DNA from 2 places in the Paenibacillus sp. FSL R5-192 genome. Region 2 is predicted to be linked to the other one. Evidence: riboswitches for the same ligand, from Rfam matches in the RefSeq annotation. Region 2 holds a riboswitch; the other holds the start of a gene.

Region 1 (8,368 bases), on a different contig from region 2:
GTTATCGCTCGGGGAGAGCGCTAGTATAGAGTTATTTCAGTACGCGAATACAGCGCAATCAGAGCCAGTTAGGGCATCGGATTATGGTTTGCAGCATATGGCATTGTATGTGGACGATATGCAAGAAGCTACACGACACTTCAAGGAAGCGGGCGGGGTGTTGCTAACAGAGCCTGGGGCGTTGACCGGTCATATTGAAGGTGGGGAAGGCAATCAGTTTGTGTATGGAAGAGCACCTTGGGGGATGCTGATCGAGCTGATCTCTTATCCTGCGGGCATTCAGTATCCAAATCACAGTGAAACAAAGCGCTGGACACCACGAAAAAAATAATAAAGATGAGACTGGATAAGAAACAGAACGACGCATGATAAATCGTTCTGTTTTTCTTGTATATAGGGGTTAAACGGTTATTAAAAAACAGAAATTATGTTACAAATACGTTACAAATACAGAAGTGTATACCTCTTTGCCTTATGTTACGATACGTACTAGTAGATACAGAGATATTTTACGGATAAGATAAGTTATAACGTCTCTTTTCTGGACGATGAATATGCTCCGAAAGTATGTTGATGGAACCCTTTTATCCAGGATATTGAAGAAGCATTGAAACGAAGGAACAACTATATATTTTGACTTCACAGGGTTGCAATAAAAATAAATAACAACAGGTGATCCAAAATGCTGCAAATCGGGTATCCATAGTAGAGCCATCTAGAACCTGATGGATACATATGTTGTTATGATTGTTTTTTGCTAGTTAAAGGCTGTCTATTATGGAATGAACTGTGGGGGTTATCAAGTGTCTATATTAGATATGGAAAAGAAAGATGTTGTCACCGATGCAATGGTCATCAAGGCGATGGAGAAAAGTCTTGCTATCATTCGATTCGATCTGGATCGCCGGGTAACCTACGTGAATGAAGTCTTTGCCCAGACGATGGGATATACGGTAGATGAGATGTACGGCATGAAGCATCAGCAACTGTGCTTCGGTCAATTTGCAAATACTCCGGAATATGATGCTTTTTGGAATAGCATATTTAATGGTGTCAGCTTCCAGGACAAGGTTGAACGCAAGGATGCAAAGGGGAATTCCGTATGGCTTGAGGCGACATATATGCCGGTGTACGATGAAACGAATCAGAAGATACTGGGTGTCTCCAAAATCGCCACCAACATTACCAACCGTCAGAACAACATTTCCGTCGTAGTGAATGAGCTGAAAACGATGTCTCATGAACTGAATGGGCAGGCAGATGTAGGCATTGAACGGAGTCAGGAATTGATGTCCAGTATCTCCTATATCTCAGAGGTGTCAACTTCTAACCGTGCAACGCTGACTCATTTGCAGGAACAGGCCGGATCGATTCAGGGCGTGGTACGAACGATACGCGAGATTTCGTCTCAGACGCAACTGCTCGCGTTGAATGCTGCCATTGAGGCTGCACATGCAGGAGATTACGGACGAGGATTTGATATCGTGGCCAAGGAAGTTAAGAAACTATCCGCAATGGTGGAGAGTTCGATTAATGAGATTCGTGATAGCGTGACTGGAATAACCAAGGAGATTGGTAATATCACGGGTGGTACCAAAAAAGTAGAAGAATATGTGGAGCAGAGCCAGAAGCAGATTGAGATCGCATTGAATGATTTTACAGTAATTGCTGCTTCAGCTCACTTGTTGGATGCCAAAGCGGAGCATGTGACCAGAATCGTATAACAATATATAGTAATAGCGGTTCCTTGCACAGGAACCGTTTTTTTTGTCGTTCAGTACTCAAAAAAACGGGAATTATTGTGATCAAACGGGGACACAATACTTGGGAATACCTGCAGCTATGTCATGCAGAGAAATGTTGGGGTGGGAACATGTGGTCAACAATTGTATCCTACGTGCCGGATTGGTCCATATGGATTCAGGCATTCTTGGTCTTCATCATTCCAATTGGTATTACATTGAGCATGCGCTGGATCAATGCTGCCATTAAGCGCGGAAGCTTCTCTCGTTCGAAGCCATCGTCCATATCCTCGAAGGATATCTCGCCAGCAGCCAAAGGGCAGGGTGAAGGGACCGAAACAGGCCACTATGCCAATATTAAATTAACCGAAAAGTACAGCATAAATCTGACGAGTGTGAAAGAAAGCTTTGGACTCAATGCAGACGTGCATATTCGGGAATTTATTATTAGGGGAACGAATACACGGGCTGCGGTCATTTATACCGAAGGCCTGGTAGATCAAGACTTAGTTGATGATCACTTGATTACACCGTTGATGTTCGAAGGTGTTCCTCTACTTAAGCAGGAGGGTTTCCTTCATCCAGACAACGCACACTTACTGTCGGCATATCTGCAAGATCAATTACTTCCTGTCAGTCTGGTTGAGGAGACGAAGTCCCTCCAAGAACTCGCAGTTGGTGTGTTGTTTGGGAAAAATGCACTGCTGGTTGATGGTTTGCCAGGTGCTTTATTAATTGGAGCTCATAAGATCAAAACAAGAGGTATGAATGAACCCTTGTCAGAGGGACTGCTTCGTGGGCCTCGTATTGGTTTTACAGAGCAATTAAGCGATAATACAGGCATTTTACGTCGTTATGGAAGTGATCAGAGCCTGTTTATTAAGAAGTATGAAGTGGGTTCACGGATCAAAAAAGATTTGGCGATAGCCTATATTCAGGATATTGCCGATCCAAATCTCGTTGCAGAAGTATGCAAGCGAATCGAAGAGATGGATATGGATTCAATGCTCGAATCAGGTTATGTGGAACAACTCATCGAAGATAATACGCTGAGTCCTTTTCAGCAGGTACTGAATACGGAAAGACCTGACCGAGTGATGGGTGCCCTTCTGGAAGGCCGAGTGGCAATTTTGTTGGATGGAACGCCATTTGTATTAATTGTACCGGTGACCTTTAGCATGTTGCTTCAGTCTCCAGAGGACTATTATGAACGCTGGATTCCTGGAACATTTTTGCGAGTGCTGCGTTTTATGGCCGCGATGCTGGCATTGCTTGCTCCTGCGCTCTATATCTCGTTTATCTCGTTCCATCCGGGTCTTATTCCAACCAAGCTGGTATTGACGATTATTGAAACGCGTACCGGAGTGCCATTCCCCTCAATTATTGAGGTACTCATCATGGAGCTTTCAATTGAAATCTTGAGGGAGGCCGGGATACGCTTGCCCAAACCGATTGCGCCAGCGATGGGTATCGTAGGAGGTCTGATTATTGGCCAAGCAGCCGTGCAAGCGGGAATAATAAGCCAATTTCTGGTCATTGTCGTTGCGGTAACAGCCATCTCTTCCTTTACGATTCCGGTCTATAGTGCGGGATTAACGCTAAGGATTCTACGATTTGCCGCTATGTTCAGCGCAGCCGTACTCGGATTGTTTGGCGTGGTTATGTTCTTTCTGCTTGTGTGTACACATCTGGCACGACTCTCAAGCTTTGGCGTACCTTATGTTGCACCAGCCGTTCCCTATCACATGAATGAATGGAAGGATTTTGTTATCCGTGCACCGCTAAATATGATGAGAATGCGTCCCAAAATGACTAATCCGATCGATGATGATCGGAAAAAATAAATGGAATTCCATCTACTGAAGGTCTGGAGGTGAACTAAAGTGAATGGCTCCCAAGGAAAGCTAACCACGACACAGGCTGTTGTAATTATTGTCAATTACATGCTTGGTGCCGGGATATTGACGTTACCTCGAACGACCAGCAAAGCTGTCGGAACACCCGATGTCTGGATTTCCATTATCCTATCTGGATTCATTATCATAGGTGTCGGAATAATTCTGGTTACCCTGTGTCGAAGATTTCCGGAGAAAACCGTCTTCCAGTTCACCCGTGAGATTACGGGCAGCTGGATTGCTTACATACTGGGATTGTCTATGATTATGTATTTCATAGTTATTGCCGCATTCGAAATCAGAGTTATGGCTGAAGTAACTGGGATGTATCTGCTCGAACGCACCCCCACCTGGGCGATTGTGATGGTCTTCATGTGGATCGGTGTATATATGATTTCAGGCGGGCTTGGCGTTATCGTACGCGTGTTTGAGATCATCCTTCCGATTACGATTATTATATTTGTGATTGAAATTTTGCTTAGTAATCAGCTATTCGAGATTGGCAATCTGAGACCCGTCCTCGGTGATGGGATTATGCCCGTTTTCCAAGGGTTGAAGCCTTCACTATTATCTTATACGGGCTATGAGGTGATGTTAATCATGACTGCCTATATGAAAAATCCGAAGAAGAGCAATAAAGCGATGACCTGGGGGATACTCATATCCACTATTATCTACTTGATCACGGTGGTGATGGTTATAGGGAGTTTATCGCTCGATGGCATTAAAACTCGAACCTGGCCAACGCTGGATTTGGTAAGAAGCTTCGAAATTCAGGGTCTGATATTTGAGCGTTTTGAATCCTTATTACTGGTCATCTGGATTATGCAAATCTTTTCGACTACAGCAATTACACATTACTGCGCTTCGGTGGGTATTCGTGATTTGTTTCGTTCCAAAAAAATCAAAGGCATCATGTACGGCCTGCTTCCGTTCATTTATCTGACAGCAATGATACCCAAAACAGTGGATGATACTTTTGCACTAGGAGATATGCTGGGCAATGTGTCCGTATTTTTGTTTGGCATTTTACCTCTGGTACTACTGTTGTTAAGTCTGATTCGCAAAAAAGGAGGCAAGCATGCATGATTACATTCCGTATGTTGTTACGCTTAGCCACTGTATTATGCATTCTCTTAACGATATCCGGATGTTGGAGCAGTCGGGAGATAGAGGATCTAAGTGTCTATGTCGGTCTTGGAATTGATATCGGTAAAGAGACGGAATTTGAGGAGAACATCGCCAATCAGGGAGGAGGGTACTCCAAGCAGAACAATTTGACGGCCACGGTACAGATTGCTCCCGGTAATTCCAGCAGTCAAAAGAGCCAACAATCCGGTTCGCCTGCTTCTGGTAAAACGTCCTATTCCAATGAACAGCTTACCGGAGATTCCTTGCTGCAAATCTTTCGTCAGTTTGCACTGAGACGAGATCATCCGCTCATCGGACATCATCTGAAGGTTATCGTTGTGTCCAAGGATATCGCCAAAAAGTATGGTTTGGACCAGCTGCTGGATTTTGTACTTCGGGATAACGATATTCGTCCTAACTGTCTGGTGTTGATTAGCCATCATCGCGCTGTTGATGTACTGACTTCAGATGATCCTTCCCGGATTCCAGCATTTTATCTTACAGGTATTACCGGTAATTCATACTTGTCCAATAAAATCCTGGACCCCGTTCTACTCTCCAAATTAGATGCTCAAATGCAATCCGGTTCCAGCTTTTTGCTCCAGAATGTACTGAACTTCAATGGAGAGGACAAGTTCTCCGGTGCCAGTATCTTTGATGGGAAAACAACAAAATTCATCGGGGAACTCAGCCAAACGGATCTAGAAGGGCTATCTTGGCTCAGACCTAAAGAAAAAGGAGGTATCTTGAAGACATACAATAAAGAGGGGTTCACTGTTGTATATGAAATGAAGAAGAAAAAAACAACAATAATTCCAAAAGTGGTTGGCGATGATATTTCATTCCATGTGAAAACTGAATCCGAAGGCTGGTTGATGGAGGATTGGCGTGCTCCCGAGGAAGAGGAAAAAGGTGCGTATCTCAGTGAATTGGAAAAAGAATTTGCTGAACTTGCCAAACAACAGATTCGACAGTTGTTATACAAACTGCAGCATACCTATAAAGTAGATGTTGCGGATTTTCGGGATAGCTTGCGTATTAAAGAACCTAAAACATGGAAAAAAGTCAAAGACGATTGGGATAAAATTTTTAGCACCGTGCCGATCACCTATGAGGTAAAGACCACCATCACGAATCCGGGGTCTTCCACCGAATAGCGAGGTGTGCCATATATTATTTAATTGTTGACACATTCATGATAGATCGCTATATTAGTAAAAAATCATTTTCTTATCCAGAGAGGTGGAGGGACTGGCCCTTAGAAACCTCAGCAACAGATCTGAAGGATACTGTGCTAATTCCAGCGGGTGAAAGCCTGATAGATAGGAGCGTTTGTTTTTATTTGTCAGTAACGGCGCACTCTTTAGGCAGAGTGGGTCTTTTTTGTTTTTTCTGGATGAAGAAGTAGGGGAGCAGCAGGTATGGAGAACAACAACGACAAAGGGCATTTTCAGCGGAAAATGCAGGCACGGCATGTGGTCATGCTCTCTCTCGGAGGAGTCATTGGAACGGGATTATTCCTCAGCTCAGGTTACACCATTCAGCAGGCGGGACCACTGGGAACCATTCTGTCCTATCTGATCGGAGCGATCGTTGTATATCTGGTGATGCTCTGTCTTGGTGAACTGTCTGTTCATATGCCAGAGACGGGAGCATTTCATAGTTATGCAGCCAAATATATCGGACCAGCAACAGGTTACACGGTGGCTTGGTTATACTGGTTAACCTGGACTGTTGCGCTTGGCTCCGAATTCACAGCCGCCGGATTGCTGATGCAGCGCTGGTTCCCATCGGTGAACGTATGGATATGGAGCGCGGTTTTTGCACTGATGATCTTTCTGTTTAACGCTCTAACGGTGAAATTATTTGCGGAATCCGAGTTCTGGTTCTCATCTGTAAAAGTAGTGACTATCGTAATCTTCATTATTATCGGTGGCGCAGCCATGTTTGGGTTCATTCCCATGGCGGATTCTGAACCGGCTCCATTTCTATCGAATATTACCGCATCCGGGTGGTTCCCTCATGGGGCTACAGCGATATTGATGACCATGCTTGCTGTAAACTTTGCCTTCTCAGGCACCGAGTTAATCGGGATTGCCGCCGGTGAGACGGAGAACCCGGAAAAGACGATACCAAAGGCTATTCATACAACGCTGTGGCGTTTGGTTATTTTCTTCATCGGAACGATTGTTATCTTGTCGGCCTTGCTACCCATGTCGGATGCCAGTGTACTGGAAAGTCCATTTGTAGCGGTAATGGAGCGGGTGGGTGTACCCTATGCAGCAGATATTATGAACTTTGTTATTCTGACGGCGATTCTCTCTGCTGCCAATTCAGGCCTATATGCATCTTCACGTATGCTCTGGTCTCTGGCTGACAAAAGAACGATCTCTCCGTGGTTTGCCAAATTGACCAAAAGCGGGGTACCCCTGAATGCACTTCTGATTAGTATGGTGGGTGGTGCGCTGGCATTGCTGTCCAGTATTATTGCGCCAGGTACGGTGTATATTACGCTGGTTTCCATTTCAGGTCTGGCTGTCGTTGCGGTATGGATGAGCATCAGCGCTTCCCAATACATGTTCCGCAGACAATATATCCGGGAAGGACATGCGGTCAAAGATCTGGTCTACCGCACACCACTGTATCCGGTGGTACCAATTGTTTCATTTATATTATGCCTGGCTTCATGCATAGGTATTGCCTTTGACCCGACACAGCGAATTGCGCTGTATTGTGGGGTTCCGTTTATCGCAGTATGTTACGCTGCTTATTATCTGACAGAACGTGTGAATAAGAAAAGAGGACAAGTACATGACGCAAGAACAACAGACTAACCCCATGGAACAGATCCTTCGTGAACATCCGGTCATGATTCTGGATGGAGCGTTGGCTACGGAACTCGAACAGCATGGATGTGATCTCGATGATCCACTATGGTCTGCTCGTGTGTTGCTTGAGAATCCGGATGTTATTGTTCAGGTCCATGCAGATTATTTTCGAGCAGGAGCCGACTGTGCGATTACATCCAGTTATCAGGCGACGGTGGATGGTTTCCGCAAGAGAGGGATCGATGAACAGTCAGCACTGGAGCTGATCCGCAAGACGGTGGAACTGGCTGTACAGGCGAGAGATGACGTGTGGGCAGAAGTGCAGAGTAGTTTAGTAGGGAGAGAAAGCTCGACAGGTCAGCTTGTAGAAGCTCCTTCGGTACGTTCCGAGAACGTAGAGAATGAGGAGCATATAACAGATCGTACAGTAGATCGCGAAGGAGACAGTTTTCGTCCACGTCCAATTATTGCCGGGTCCGTTGGTCCGTACGGCGCCTATCTGGCGGATGGTTCAGAGTATGTGGGACATTACGGCGTGTCGGATGAGACGCTGGCCGCATTTCACCGTCCACGTATGGCGGCGCTGCTTGAAGCGGGTGCTGATATTCTGGCGTTTGAGACGATTCCTTCCCTGCAGGAAGCACAGGTGCTGGTTGATGTACTGAAGGAGTTCCCTCATGCGTATGCCTGGTTATCTTTTTCTTTAAAAGACGGGACAAGCATCAGCGAGGGCACACCGCTTGAGGTATGTGCACAGACGTTTGGCTCCGAG
Region 2 (8,368 bases):
CAGAAAGGGAGATGACCGAATGGAACAGATTACTTCCAAACCGGCTTTTGATGTAGCCATCCAATCCCCACGTTTGACGATTGCCGTATTCAAGGCAGACTGGTGTGGTGACTGCAAATACATCGATCCGTTTATGCCTGAGGTTGAAGAGAAATATTCACGTGAACTGACCTTGATTGAGGTCGACGTGGATCAGGTTGGGACGGTTAGTGAAGAACAGAATATTCTTGGCATTCCGAGCTTTGTGGCGTATACAGATGGCCGCGAACTCGTACGGTATGTGAACAAGCTACGCAAGTCGAGAGAAGAGATTGAGCAGTTCTTAGATCGAGCAGTTGAGGTGTACAACACGATCCATAAATAATGTTATATAAGTTCAAATGATGAATATCACACAGGCACTACGATGCCAGAATAACCTTCCGATCGCTGTTATCCCCAGATTTCTTTGATCCCTTTTATAAAGGGAAAATCCGGGGATAAAGGCGAACGCTTCGCTTCTCTGGTTATTTCTGTCCTCTCCGTTATTGTGTAAATGTTTCCTTGAACTTATATAAAAGTATGACAGGTTCATGTTGTAAAAGGGTATAATAAAAAGAACGCCATTTCTCTTGAAATAGGGAAATGGCGTTTGTGTGTTCGACATGTCTATGTAAGAAACGTTTCTGTACATATCCTCAATGACCTGCGGGTCATTATTTCGCCAGACGTTAACATTTTGTCACAAAGCGCGACGTCAATGAACATTTTATCCGGTATAATGGATTTAGTTGTGAAATAAGTGTCAAAGTACCGAAACAAGCGGAGAATATTCTTCGCCATCTTAAACCAACAGCGGGTGAGAAAAAATTGAAACACTTAACTTTGTTTAAATGGTTAACCGTATTAACCTGTCTTGTCATGTTTCTGGCCACTTTTGGTGGAGGCATCGTAACCAAAACGGAATCAGGCCTAGGCTGCGGAACAGAATGGCCTTTATGTAACGGAAAACTCGTTCCCGCACATACTGTGGCTTCACTCATTGAATATTCCCATCGCGCTGTAAGTGCACTGGCTGGACTGTTGTCCATTGCCTCGTTTGTTGCTTTTCTGCGGTTTGGCAAGTCACGCCGTGACCTGCAATTGTTTTCTTTCTTAACTCTGGTATTTGTTATCGTCCAGGGAATCATGGGGGCTTTTGCCGTTGTCTTCTCCCAATCTTCAGCAGTCATGGCACTGCATTTTGGCTTTGCACTGATTGCTTTTGCCAGTTCTCTAATGATGGCGCTGGGCATCAGGCAGGAGGCCAAAGATGGCGGATTGGAGCGACTGAATAAATACCCTCGGATTAGTAAAAAATTCAGGAATCTGGTCTGGTTCTCCACCATTTACACATATCTCGTGGTATACACGGGTGCATTTGTGAGTCACACGGATTCTGCCGGCGGATGTTCCGGATTTCCGCTCTGTAACGGGCAGATTATTCCTGAGCTTTCGGGTGGGGTTGCAGTTGCCTTTGCTCACCGTGCAGCTGCTGCGTCGCTCGTGATTGTTATTGCGATCCTGGGTCACTTCGCTTACCGTAATCATCCGGACAACAAGGAAATGCGTACTCTGGGTGTGGTATCCGTTGTTCTTATTCTGATGCAAGTAGTCATTGGTATTTTCATGATGGTGACAATGAACCGTCCGGAAGTATACATGTTCGTAGCTCTTGCTCATATGCTGGATATCGCCATATTGTTCGGAGTCTTAACGTATATGAGTTTCCTGGTGTACAAGCTGCATCGCCCGGCTAATCGTTTTTAAATATGAAAGTCCACCATCCAGTGATGTACATCATTGGACAGGTGGACTTTGTTTGATGTCAGGGGGATCAGGGCAACCTATGGCAAGCAGCAATTACACGGAATGGATGATGTGTTACGTTTAAGGTGATGAATTCTTGTTGATTTGGAAAAGAGGAGGTTAGACATGCTGCGAACGTTGTTGGGGGAAAAGCCACGTATAAACGAAGGTAAATTGAAGGCAGCGATGGACGCAATGGCGCATACGCTTGAGCTATTTCAACGACAAATGCATGTGGACCATGATCCCACGCATGACTATCGGAAACTGTATGTGTGGACTCAGGGACTCATCTCCTCACTGGATGAACTGGAGCAAAGCTGTTTCGCTGCTGCTCATTTTCGCAAAAAGGTCGTTGCAGGTTCAACGGATGATATGACGCCGACTGAAAAAGCCGAGTATGCCCGGTATGTGTATTTCTACAAAGATGGCTTTATCCGCTGCTTTGCCATTCTGGATAAAGTGGGCACGGTATTAAATGAAATATTCCAGTTGAATACTTCAAATACCAAAGCGCATTTTTCTTATTTTACGGTGTTAAGGCAGTTCGACTATGCAAGGGAGCATCATGATCTTGCGTTGCAATTAATACAGATCAAGGACTCTTATCGTGAACCGATGAGCAAGCTGCGCAAACGACGTAATATGGAAATTCACTACATGAACTCAGAAATGCACGATGACCTGTGGCAGTTACACCAGACCTTGCAAGGTAAAGTGAAATTGGAGGATCTGAATCAGCATGTGCAGGAAATGCGTCAGGGCGTCGATATGGTCTGTGAAACGTTAACAGCCTCTTATAGTTATATCAACAAAATATGGAAAAGAAATAATTCCCTTTGACAAATCGGAATACTTGGAATATACTGAGTTTCAATCGAATGTTACATGGATATAACTGATATTTTGGAAGTTACGTTCACATTATAAAGCATAAACTACATGAACTTATAAAATCCTACAACAACATATTTCTTATCGAGAGCGGCGGAGGGACAGGCCCGATGAAGCCCGGCAACCGATTTGTAACGACATGATACATGTATCATTCGTTATAGATGTTAGGTGCTAATTCCTACAAAATGGTGCAAGACACGATTTTGGCAGATGAGAAGGTATATTCTTTCACGTGAAGAGCCCTCTTTGTATCTGCAAAGGGCTCTTTTTTTGTACTTTAAGGGGAGTTTTCCTTTAGATCGGGTAAAGATACATGTAGGTGGTTGGAAAGGGGCAAGTGCGATTGATTGAATTAAAAGGTTTAACGAAAACGTACGGCAAAGGGGCAAAATCTACAACAGCGTTATCCGAGCTGAATTTGAGCATCCAAAAGGGTGAAATCTACGGTGTGATTGGCCATTCCGGAGCTGGAAAAAGCACATTGATTCGCTGTATTAATTTGCTGGAACGGCCTACGGAGGGTGAGGTATGGGTTGACGGAATCAACCTGACTGAACTGAGCAAAACCGAATTGCAGCAACAGAGACGCAAGATCGGAATGATTTTTCAACACTTTAATCTGTTATCCTCGGCAACGGTATATGACAATGTAGCTTTTCCACTAAAACTTGTGAATACACCCAAGGAAGCCATTGATCGCAAAGTGAAGGAAATGCTCGCACTGGTTGGTCTGGAGCACCATAGCAGCAAATATCCGGCTCAATTATCGGGTGGCCAGAAACAACGTGTAGGGATTGCGAGAGCACTTGCAAGTGACCCAAATGTTCTTCTCTGTGATGAGGCTACTTCGGCACTTGATCCGCAGACGACAAATTCAATCCTTAAGTTATTACTCGACATTAATGAAAAGTACAACCTTACGATTGTGCTGATCACACATGAGATGCATGTCATTCAGAACATCTGTGACAAGGTGGCTGTCATTCATCAAGGTGGCATTGTGGAACAAGGACCTGTAACAGACGTGTTCCTGAAGCCGCAGCATGCGATTACACGGGACTTCATGATGCGTGACCATGAAGCTGGACTTGCTCTGGAAGAGACCGCTCTGGCAAATGCAGGCGTTGAATTGCAGGCAGGTGCTGCTTCCAAACTTGTGAAGATATCCTTTCTGGGTAACAAAACGTATGAAGCGATTTTGTCTAGAACGGTACGTAAAACAGGCGTGGATTTTGCCATCCTGCAAGGTACAATCTCTACGATCAAACAGGTTCCTTATGGGCAGCTGACCGTTCGGTTCGAGGGTGATTCAAATGCGATTGATCGGACGATATCAGAATTAACCGCTGAGGGACTTGATGTGGAGGTGCTTCGTTAAATGGATTTTTCAACCGTACGTTGGGAAGAGGTTGGTAAAGCTTCCATAGAGACACTGCAAATTTTGGGTGTATCAGGCTTGTTTACCGTTATCTTAGGTTTACCGCTCGGAGTACTGCTGTTCATGACAGCCCGATCTGCTTCGATTAAGTCACGGGCAGTGTACACTATACTATCCCTGATTGTGAATATTTTGCGCTCAGTCCCATTTATCATATTGATTGTTGCTCTTATTCCATTCACTCGTATACTCGTCGGTACAGCTACGGGGGTGCTCGGCGTTATACCTCCTTTGGTGATTTCAGCAGCTCCTTATTTTGCTCGTTTGGTGGAGACGACGTTGCGAGAAGTTGATCGTGGTGTCATTGAAGCGGCACAGTCGATGGGTGCATCGACCGGACAGATTGTAAGACGGGTGTTACTGCCTGAGGCACTGCCTGGACTGCTTGCTGGTATAACGATCACCATTGTTACGCTTGTCTCCTATACGGCGATGGCGGGCATGGTTGGCGGTGGAGGTCTGGGAACACTGGCAATCAACTATGGATACTTCCGTTATCAAAATGAAATCATGATTATATCCGTAGTGTCGATGATCATTCTAGTGCAAATTCTCCAGATGGCTGGAGATCGCTTGGTTACATTTTTCACCAGGAAATAACACATAGATAACATGATGGTTATGCAATAATGCGGATGCCACATGACAAAATGATTAGAGAAGGGGTTTTACACATGAAAAAATGGTCTTTTGCTTTACTTAGTCTTATGTTGATTGCGGTTCTCGCAGCTTGCGGAAACAACAAGGACGCCGATAGCGGCGCAGACAATTCAGCAGGTGCACCACGTACAGTTGAATTGAAAGTTGGAGCTTCACCTACACCACACGCAGAGATTCTGGAAAGCATCAAGCCTGAACTGGAAGCACAAGGTATTCGTCTGCAAGTCGTTACATTCAACGACTATGTTCAACCCAATCAGCAGCTTGCTGACAAAAAATTGGATGCAAACTTCTTCCAACACCAACCTTATCTGGATACAGAGAATAAAGAACGTGGATTCAACCTCGTTTCTGTAACACCTGTTCATGTTGAACCTTTTGGTGGATACTCCAAAAAGATTAAGTCTTTGGATGAGTTGGCAGACGGCGCAAAAGTAGCAATTCCAAATGACCCATCCAATGGTGGACGTGCACTGTTGTTACTTGCGAAGGAAGGCATTATCACGCTGAAAGACAACACAAATATCTCATCTACGATTCAAGACATCACAGCCAATCCGAAGAACCTGGATATCATTGAGCTGGATGCAGCCATGATGCCTCGTCAATTGGATGAAGCGGATCTGGTATTTATCAACGCTAACTATGCGCTTGAAGCGAACCTGAATCCAGCGAATGATGCTTTGCTGATCGAAGATCTGCAAGGTAACCCATACGCGAACATCCTCGTTTCCCGTGAGGACAACAAGGATGCAGATGCAATCCAAAAACTGGCTGCTGCTCTGCACTCCGAAGAAGTGAAAACATTCATCAAAGAACGTTATAAAGGTGCAGTTGAACCTGCAACTGAATAATTCACGATATGTATGTTATGATGTGAATCTATTAAGAATAAGCCGTATATCTCTTCTGAAGAGATATACGGCTTATTTTATGTTTCCTAAGTCCGTGCTGACGTGGGATCAATAAGGGAAGGGTTAGGGCTTATCTTGTTTCTCCGCGTTGGAGTGATGTCCAGATTGGCGGTAATAGGATAATTCATTCTGATCAGCATACTGCTGCTCATCTGCTTCTTGCAGGTACGTTCTCTCGGAGGGAGAGAGTGTTTCTTCTTCTCCGTGTGAGCTTTTGATCTTGTATCTGATCCAGCCGATTAACCCAAGGACGACAACGAGGATCAAAGCCCATCCTTTTTTGAGCAAAAGAAGAGCACTGAATTTCTGGGAAGCTGTGTACCCGATCCCGCCCATCAGAAGACTGTTGAGCCCTATGGTGGATGTTTTGTCAGTCGAAGCATTGTACTCCTCGTAGGTGTATCCTGCATTGATGCTCAGCTTATGAAGTACGGTTTCCTCGAATGCCTGACGGCTCTGTTGAAAGTTGGCCGTATCTGTAACCAGAATGGCTGTGATGTACCCTTCGCGTGTCAGGAGTTTTACATTGTAATTGACCATGGCTTGCTGATCAGCATTCTTGAAACCAAGGGAGTAAACCAACTGATGTTTGGTACTGTCATATGCCGGTTCGATTTCCCACCCCGTTATGTACGTTCTATATTCAGGATCAAGTTCTCTGTTATCTTCTTCTGTGCCTCGGATATAACTGCTTAACAGCTCTTCGGCATTCAAATTTTGATCGTCATCATGGATATGACCTGTCTTCACGTATTCGAACACTACATACCACGAGCCGAATTCGCTATTGCTGGTTAGGCTTCCGATTTCGTTCCCGTTAGGCTTCCCATCACTGTTAAGTATCGAGCGTTGGGTATTGGGCTTATCCAGATAGGAATGGCTTTCAGGGACTTCCAGGGTGGCCTTACCGTCCAAAGAGACAGATGCTAGTCCAGTAATCCAATCGTACTCATCAGGTGCTTGCTCAGTCAAAATATATCTGGAATTAAAGGTGGATAATCCCTTGTGGATAAGCGAGTTGTAGGAGGACGATAAATCTTTTATACTGGATAGTGACTGCTCTTTGAAGAGGGGGATGAACGTGAAGGGAAAGATTGCCCTCATAACGGGAAGTGCCAAAGGTCTTGGTAAAATGACGGCCCTCAGTCTGGCAGATCAAGGGTGCCATATTGCCCTCAACTATGTACACAGCAGAACAGAAGCTGAGGCTTTAAAGGCTCAGATTATAGCCAAGGGTGTGCGGTGCATTGCCATCCAGGCTGATATATCCAAGGTGGAAGATATCTCTTCATTGGTTGAGCAGGTGGAAGGCAACCTGGGCAGCATTGATATTTTGGTGAATAACGCAGGTCCATTTGTCCGTGAACGACGATTATTTGCGGAATATTCTGAAGCTGAGGTCCAGATGCTTGTGCAGGGAAATCTGTTGGGACCGATGTTACTGGATCAGCGTGTATTGCCAGAGATGAGACGCAAGCAATGGGGACGCATTATCCATTTTGGCTTCAGTCATGCTGGAGAAGCGAGATCTTGGCCTCATCGCGCCGTATATGCGGCTGCCAAGGTGGGTCTGGTATCTTTTACAAAGACACTCGCGGTTGAAGAAGCTCCGTATGGAATTACGGTTAACATGGTATGTCCAGGTGACATTCGTGGTGCGAACAAAGAGAAAACGATTGATGAAATGGCAGGCATCACCGACGAGGAAACGCCAAGAGGGCGCCCAGGCAGCGGTGAAGATATTGCACGAGTGATTACGTATCTGTGTCTTGATCATTCCGATTTTATAACAGGCAACATTATGGATGTATCTGGAGGACTTGATCCGATTCGTCCGACCATACAGCGCGAGGATACTTAAAAGGTGAATTGAAGGATTGTACGTGGAATCTGGTAAAAGGGACAGATGAAATGTACTCTCTGCATATGCACACAAAAAAAGAGCCCTCCGCTTCATGCGAAGCGAAAGGCTCTTGAGGTTTATTTCGTGAAGGATTGATTAGAATACTTGTACGACTTCTTGTACACCCTCAACTTCTTCGAGAAGGGCACGTTCAATCCCGGCTTTTAAGGTAATGGTGGAGCTTGGGCAACTGCCGCAGGCACCGACCAGTTTCAGCTTAATAATGCCGTCTTCCACGTCGACCAGTTCCACGTCACCGCCATCGCGTTGCAGAAACGGACGAAGTTTGTCAAGCACATCAATTACTTCATCATACATGGTGCTTTGTGCGTTTTCGCTCATTTTTTTCAACTCCTTTCCCCTATATTATATTACAAATGGCCACAAATTAAAATGGTCAAACAAAGCAGGTGAACCTATATGAGACCGATTATTGAATTTTGTGCCAATAATATGCATTTTGGCACCGATGAAGTCATGGATCAACTGGAAGAAAATCCAGACTATGACGTGATTGAATACGGCTGCCTCACCAACTGCGGCCAATGTTCTATGACTCCTTTTGCACTGGTGAATGGTGAAGTTGTCATCACGGACAAAGTGGAAGATCTATATAACGCCATTCTGGCCAAAATTGCCGAAGCCGATGTCTGGGACGAGCTCGATCTCGACTAACCGAGATGGCGCTTGGACATCCAGAGCACACCACTTTTCAAAATACGAGGTACA

What was found. A riboswitch is a leader RNA that binds a small molecule or an ion and turns the genes downstream of it on or off. The one in region 2 is predicted to bind S-adenosylmethionine.
Region 1: another riboswitch for S-adenosylmethionine. It lies ahead of mmuP (S-methylmethionine permease); the one in region 2 lies ahead of C161_RS24060 (methionine ABC transporter ATP-binding protein).

The regions. Positions count from the first base shown of each region.
Region 1 is NZ_ASPR01000003.1:242,467-250,834, reverse strand. It holds gene C161_RS02875 (VOC family protein) at 1-331, shown strand, start outside; gene C161_RS02870 (methyl-accepting chemotaxis protein) at 804-1,724, shown strand; gene C161_RS02865 (spore germination protein) at 1,874-3,586, shown strand; gene C161_RS02860 (spore germination protein) at 3,626-4,726, shown strand; gene C161_RS02855 (Ger(x)C family spore germination protein) at 4,723-5,925, shown strand; SAM riboswitch class I at 5,996-6,097, shown strand; gene mmuP (S-methylmethionine permease) at 6,190-7,602, shown strand; gene mmuM (homocysteine S-methyltransferase) at 7,580-8,368, shown strand, end outside.
Region 2 is NZ_ASPR01000048.1:71,515-79,882, forward strand. It holds gene C161_RS24045 (thioredoxin family protein) at 20-364, shown strand; gene C161_RS24050 (COX15/CtaA family protein) at 850-1,788, shown strand; gene C161_RS24055 (Cthe_2314 family HEPN domain-containing protein) at 1,954-2,670, shown strand; SAM riboswitch class I at 2,800-2,941, shown strand; gene C161_RS24060 (methionine ABC transporter ATP-binding protein) at 3,068-4,102, shown strand; gene C161_RS24065 (methionine ABC transporter permease) at 4,103-4,762, shown strand; gene C161_RS24070 (MetQ/NlpA family ABC transporter substrate-binding protein) at 4,837-5,676, shown strand; gene C161_RS24075 (DUF2167 domain-containing protein) at 5,800-6,708, opposite strand; gene C161_RS24080 (SDR family oxidoreductase) at 6,818-7,597, shown strand; gene C161_RS24085 (NifU family protein) at 7,736-7,981, opposite strand; gene C161_RS24090 (YuzB family protein) at 8,060-8,314, shown strand; gene C161_RS24095 (NAD(P)/FAD-dependent oxidoreductase) at 8,311-8,368, opposite strand, start outside.